2 regions of the Streptomyces sp. NPDC001532 genome follow, and region 2 is predicted to be linked to the other one. Evidence: riboswitches for the same ligand, from Rfam matches in the RefSeq annotation. Region 2 holds a riboswitch; the other holds the start of a gene.
What was found. Region 2 has a riboswitch for cyclic di-AMP ahead of ABT232_RS09545 (M23 family metallopeptidase). Riboswitches for the same ligand answer to the same signal wherever they lie in the genome.

Region 1 (3,200 bases), on a different contig from region 2:
GGGTCTCGGTGAGCGAACCGATCTGGTTCACCTTCACCAGCAGGGCGTTGGCGGCGCCGTCCTCGATACCGCGGGCCAGGCGCTCCGGGTTGGTGACGAACAGGTCGTCACCGACGAGCTGGACCTTGTCACCGAGCTTGTCGGTGATGGTCTTCCAGCCGTCCCAGTCGTCCTCGAACAGCGGGTCCTCGATGGAGACCAGCGGGTACGCCTCGACCAGTTCGGCGTAGTACTCCGTCATCTCGGCGGCGGAGCGCTCCTTGCCCTCGAAGACGTAGGAGCCGTCCTTGTAGAACTCGGACGCGGCCACGTCCAGCGCGAGCGCGATCTGCTCGCCCGGGGTGTAGCCGGCCTCCTTGATGGCCTCCAGGATCAGGTCCAGGGCCTCGCGGTTGGAGCCCAGGTTCGGGGCGAAGCCGCCCTCGTCGCCGAGGCCGGTGGCCAGACCCTTGCTCTTCAGGACCTTCTTGAGGGTGTGGTAGACCTCGGTGCCCCAGCGCAGCGCCTCGGAGAAGGACTCCGCGCCGATCGGCGCGATCATGAACTCCTGGATGTCCACGTTGGAGTCGGCGTGCGAGCCGCCGTTCAGGATGTTCATCATCGGCACCGGCAGCAGGTGCGCGTTCGGGCCGCCCAGGTAACGGAACAGCGGCAGGTCGCTGGCCTCGGAGGCGGCGTGGGCGACGGCCAGGGAGACGCCGAGGATGGCGTTGGCGCCGAGCGAGCCCTTGTTGTCGGTGGCGTCCAGGTCGAACATGGCCTGGTCGATCAGGCGCTGCTCGGTGGCGTCGTAGCCGACCAGCTCCGGGCCGATCTGCTCGATGACGGCCAGGACGGCCTTCTCGACACCCTTGCCCTGGTAGCGGTTGGGGTCGCCGTCACGGAGCTCGATGGCCTCGAAGGCGCCCGTGGAGGCACCGGACGGAACGGCGGCACGACCCGTGCTGCCGTCGTCGAGGCCGACCTCGACCTCGACCGTGGGGTTGCCTCGGGAGTCCAGGATTTCCCGGGCTACGACGACGTCGATGGACGGCACGAGCATCTCCTTCTTCAATGTGACGCGGTGGGCAGGCCGCGGGTGTGGCTCTGCGAGACGAGCCTAACCGGCTCCGGGCGATCGGCCAGCCGACCGACCACCCCGTGGACGGAACCGAGAGTAAATTGTTTCCGAACGGAACAAAGACGGTTTCGCAAAACCCACGGCAGAAAGAGCGAACCCCGCCCCGGTGCGTACGGGGGAACGCGCACCGGGGCGGGGAGTCTGCGGGCCTCTCCTGGCGGAGGTGCCGCCGCTGCCTACTTGAGGTGCAGCTGCTGGCCCGGGTAGATGACGTCGGCGTCGTCGACGATGTCCTTGTTCAGGTCGAACAGCTTCTGCCAGCCGCCCGCGACGTCGTGCTCCTCGGCGATCGAGCTGAGGGTGTCGCCCTTGACCACCTTGTACTCGCCGTCGCCCTTCTCGACCTTCTTGCCGGTCGGGGTGGTGACGGTCTTCTCGGCGGCCGGACGCTCGGCGGAGCGGGAGGCGCTCTGCTCCTCGGTCTCGCGCTCGGTGGTGGCGGTGTCACCGGCCGAGGAGGAAGGGGTGGAGGAGGAGGCGCTGCCGCCACCGTACGGGGTGTTCGACAGGCCGGTGCCGCAGACCGGCCAGGCGCCCTTGCCCTGGCCCGCGAGGACCTTCTCGGCGACGGTGATCTGCTGCTCCTTGGAGGCCTGGTCGGCCGTGGCGGCGTACTGCGTGCCGCCGTACGCGGCCCAGGTGGAGGCGGAGAACTGCAGACCGCCGTAGTAGCCGTTGCCGGTGTTGATGGACCAGTTGCCGCCGGACTCGCACTGGGCGACGGCGTCCCACTCGGAGGCGGTGGCGGCGGAGGCGTTGCCGGCGGCCATCAGCGGGGCGGCGACGGCGGCACCGGTCACACCGGCGATGGCGATGGCGCGGGTGGCCTTGGACGGACGGCGGTGCTTGCCCTTGGCGGAAAACAGCATCGATCGATCCCCTCACCGACGCCTGCGAGGTGAGCTGTCGGGTTCGGGCCGGTTGAGTTGCCCGGCCGCAGTCTCTTGCGAGCTGCGGCTTCACCCCAAGCCGGCTCCGGCAGCGAACTGCCGGGACCGGCACTTACCTTGGGTCCCCCGCTCCTGCCTACGGCGCTTGACGCGACGACTGTTCCCGGACGGCCGCTGGCAGGATTCGGCGTTGCGGCAGCCGGGGCTCGCGGTGACGAGCGGCCTTGACCGTAGACACGCGATCCGCGGAATTTCAAAGACGATCAGGGCTTCTGAGACCTATATCTCACCGCTGCCAATTCGGACATTAAGCCCGAACCGTGACGCGAACTCCAGCTACTTTTCGCCCGGTTCGACCCCTACTTCAAGGGTCTGACCGGGAACGATGAGGTCGGGGTCGTCGCCGACGGTGTCCTTGTTCTCGGTGTAGAGCGCGGACCATCCGCCCTGGAGGTCAAGGGAGTCGGCGATGCCCCAGAGGCTGTCGCCGGCGCGGACCGTGTAGGAGCCGTCGGCCGCGTCACGCGCGGCGGTGGTGTCCCGCGAGGCGTGCCGGCCGGAGGAGTCGGCCGTACGGCTGTCCGCGGCCTCCTCGTCGGCGCTGTCGCCGCGGTGGCGGCCGGAGCCGGTGGAGCCGGATTCGACGGCGTCCGAAGAGAGGTCGTTCTGGCCGGACTTGTCCGACTCGTCGTTCTTGGTGGTGGCGGTGAGGGAGCTGTCACCCTCCTGGGAGTCGCCGCTCCCGTCCTTGCCGGAACCTTCCGCCTCACCGTCCGAGCCGGACCCCGAGGACGGGGACGACGACGCGGAACCGGAGGATCCGGAATCACCGGAGGCGTCCGAGCCGCCGGAGGTACCGGACTTACCGGAACCTTCAGAGCTTTCCGCCTTACCGGTGCTTCCGGTCGAAACGGAGGAGTCGGACAAGCCGGACTCGGGCTTCGAGGAGGCGTCCGGGGTCGCCGAGGCGCCCGACGCCGCGTCAGCCGCGAGGCCGGTGTCGACGCCCGCCGGTGCGGAGTCGTCGTCCAGGCCGCCGAGCAGGCCGCAGGTGGGCCAGGCGCCGACACCCTGGTCGGCGAGGATCCTCTCGGCGACGGCTATCTGCTGCGAACGGCTGGCCACGTCGGGGCTCTCGGCGTAGTCCAGGCCGCCGTACTCCACCCAGTTGTCCTGGGAGATCTGCAGAC
Region 2 (3,200 bases):
CGCCCTGACCGCCGTGCAGCGGGTGCTGGAGGTGACGGCGGAGGAGGTCCAGGAGGTCGCCAAGGCCCGCCTGCGGCCCGACAACCGCGCGGTGCTCGTCTACGAGCCGATCAGCCCCGAGCAGCCCGAGGACGTCGAGGGCACCCAGGACCCCGAATCCGCGGCGACCGTGGAAGCCGCCGACGACAACGAGGAGGCGGCCAAGTGACCGAGCTCGCCACGATGGACTTCCACCCGCAGCCGCACCCGGGCGACGCCAAGCCCTGGGCGTTCCCGGCGCCCACCCGCGCCACCCTCGACAACGGCCTGACGGTCCTGCGCTGCCACCGCCCCGGCCAGCAGGTCGTCGCCGTCGAGGTGCTGCTGGACGCCCCGCTGGACGCCGAGCCGGCCGGCCTGGACGGCGTCGCCACGATCATGGCGCGGGCCTTCTCCGAGGGCACCGACAAGCACTCCGCCGAGGACTTCGCCGCCGAGCTGGAGCGCGCCGGTGCCACCCTGGACGCGCACGCCGACCACCCGGGCGTCCGGCTGAGCCTGGAGGTCCCGGCCTCCCGGCTGGAGAAGGGCCTCGGCCTGCTCGCCGACGCGCTGCGCGCGCCCGCCTTCGCCGACAGCGAGGTCGAGCGGCTGGTCCGCAACCGGCTGGACGAGATCCCGCACGAGCTGGCCAACCCCGCGCGGCGCGCCGCCAAGGAACTGTCCAGGGAGCTGTTCCCGGCCTCGTCGCGCATGTCGCGCCCCCGCCAGGGCACCGAGGAGACGGTCGCGAAGATCGACGCGGCGGCCGTCCGCGGCTTCTACGAGCGGCACGTCCGCCCGGGCACGGCCACCGCCGTGGTGGTCGGCGACCTCACCGGCATCGACCTGGACGCCCTGCTCGGCGAGACCCTGGGCGCCTGGACGGGCTCCTCGGCCGAGCCCCGCCCGGTGCCGCCGGTCACCGCCGACGACACCGGCCGCGTGGTCATCGTCGACCGTCCCGGCGCGGTCCAGACCCAGCTGCTCATCGGCCGTGTCGGCGCCGACCGGCACGACCGTGTCTGGCCCGCCCAGGTGCTCGGCACCTACTGCCTCGGCGGCACCCTCACCTCCCGCCTGGACCGTGTCCTGCGCGAGGAGAAGGGCTACACCTACGGCGTGCGGTCGTTCGGGCAGGTCCTGCGGTCCGCCCCGGACGGCACCGGCGCCTCGCTGCTGGCCATCAGCGGCTCCGTGGACACCCCGAACACCGGTCCGGCGCTGGAGGACCTGTGGGCGGTGCTGCGCAAGCTCGCGGAGGGCGGCCTGACCGACGCCGAGCGGGACGTCGCCGTGCAGAACCTGGTCGGTGTGGCGCCGCTGAAGTACGAGACGGCGGCGGCCGTGGCGAGCACGCTGGCCGACCAGGTCGAGCAGCACCTGCCGGACGACTACCAGGCGACGCTGTACCGGCAGCTGGCGGCGACCGGCACGGTCGAGGCCACCGCCGCGGTCGTCAACGCCTTCCCGGTGGACCGTCTGGTGACGGTCCTGGTCGGTGACGCGGCGCAGATCAAGGAGCCCGTCGAGGCTCTTGGCATCGGCGAAGTCACCGTCGTGACGGCCGAGTAGACGAGGCGGCAGCCGAGCGGATGTCGAGGGGCCCTGGTGACCGATGCGTCACCAGGGCCCCTTGATGTCCGAATTGAGGGAGAGGCTGCCTGTCTGACCTGTGGCATGCGCTACAAAAGCCCGGATCGGTTTGGGAATTGAAAGTGCGCCCGCTTAGCGTCATCCGGGCTGTTCGTCAGGCAGTGCGCCGCACCCGCGGCACCGGACAGTCATCGCCGAGTCCCCGTACGGCGCGAGCCAGGGGAGCCGGGGACCCAACCCATAAGTCCCTGGGGTGAATCGGACGCCCGCGCGGTCGCGAGGAAGTCCGTAGGAGACCTTCCTGCTCCGAACCCGTCAGCTAACCCGGTAGGCGAGAGGGAAGGAAAGGACCAGCCACTTCATGGCGTTCACGCGCGCCACCGGGAAGCACCGTCGTCCCAGCCGGATGCACCGCACCACCGCCCGCGCCGCGGGTGTCGCGGCGCTCACCACCACCGGTGTCATCGGTACCCTGGCGGGCCCCTCGCTCGCCGCCGAGCCGGCCGCCGAGCAGACCGGCCTGCTGCCGGTGATCACCATCGGCGACACGGTCGCCCAGCAGATCGACGCCCAGGCCGCCGCCCAGCAGCAGGCCGCCGAGCAGGCCGCCGCCGAGCGCGAGGCCGAGGCCGCCGCCGCCGAGCGGGCCGAGCAGGCGGTCGTCAAGGCCCGCGCGGCCGAGGAGCGCGCCGCCCGTGAGGCCGAGCGCAAGCGCCTCAACACCTTCGTGCTGCCGATCGCCGGCTCCTACGTCTCCACCGGCTACCAGTCCGGCGGCGCCCTGTGGTCCTCCGGCAGCCACACCGGCGTCGACTTCCACGCCGCGAGCGGCACCTCCGTCCACGCGGTCGGCGCCGGCACGGTCGTCGAGGCCGGCTGGGGCGGGGCGTACGGCAACCAGGTGGTGATCCGGATGCACGACGGCACGTACACCCAGTACGGCCACCTGTCCTCCATCGGGGTGTCCGTCGGCCAGACGGTGACCCCGGGCCAGCAGATCGCCCTGTCCGGCGCCACCGGCAACGTCACCGGCGCGCATCTGCACTTCGAGGCCCGCACCAGCGCGGAGTACGGCTCGGACATCGACCCGGTCGCCTATCTGCGCGCGCACGGCGTGCGCATCTGACGGCGGCCCGCCACCGCTCCACAAGCCTTCCCGAAGCCCCGGCCCCGGCCGGGGCTTTCGGTGTTTCGGACGCCCCGCTGTCCAAAAAATATCCATGGATTCCGGCCCGCCATCGGAAATTGCGGCTCATTGCAATAGAGTCACTGAACACACGTCAATCAGCGACGTTTCACGGGGATTAAGGCGGAGGTCGGTCATGCGTATTCCGGCGCACTCGGTCTGCACGGCGATCCGGGACGACATCGTCGCGGGTGTCTACGAGCGCGGCAGCCGGCTCACCGAGGAACTGCTCGCCCGCCGCTACGGCGTCTCGCGCGTGCCCGTCCGGGAGGCCCTGCGCACGCTGGAGGCGGAGGGGTTCGTGGTGACCCGGCGGCACGCGGGCGCGTGCGTCGCCGAACCCACCGAGCAGGAGGCCTCCGACCTGCTGGAGATGCGACTGCTGCTGGAGCCGCTGGGT

Region 1: another riboswitch for cyclic di-AMP. It lies ahead of ABT232_RS02875 (transglycosylase family protein); the one in region 2 lies ahead of ABT232_RS09545 (M23 family metallopeptidase).

What each region holds. Positions count from the first base shown of each region.
Region 1 is NZ_JBEPAL010000002.1:50,035-53,234, forward strand. Features, by position in the region: gene eno (phosphopyruvate hydratase) at 1-1,036, opposite strand, end outside; gene ABT232_RS02875 (transglycosylase family protein) at 1,297-1,989, opposite strand; cyclic di-AMP (ydaO/yuaA leader) riboswitch at 1,994-2,164, opposite strand; gene ABT232_RS02880 (transglycosylase family protein) at 2,347-3,200, opposite strand, start outside.
Region 2 is NZ_JBEPAL010000007.1:113,144-116,343, forward strand. Features, by position in the region: gene ABT232_RS09535 (M16 family metallopeptidase) at 1-208, shown strand, start outside; gene ABT232_RS09540 (M16 family metallopeptidase) at 205-1,593, shown strand; cyclic di-AMP (ydaO/yuaA leader) riboswitch at 1,797-1,963, shown strand; gene ABT232_RS09545 (M23 family metallopeptidase) at 1,976-2,740, shown strand; gene ABT232_RS09550 (GntR family transcriptional regulator) at 2,937-3,200, shown strand, end outside.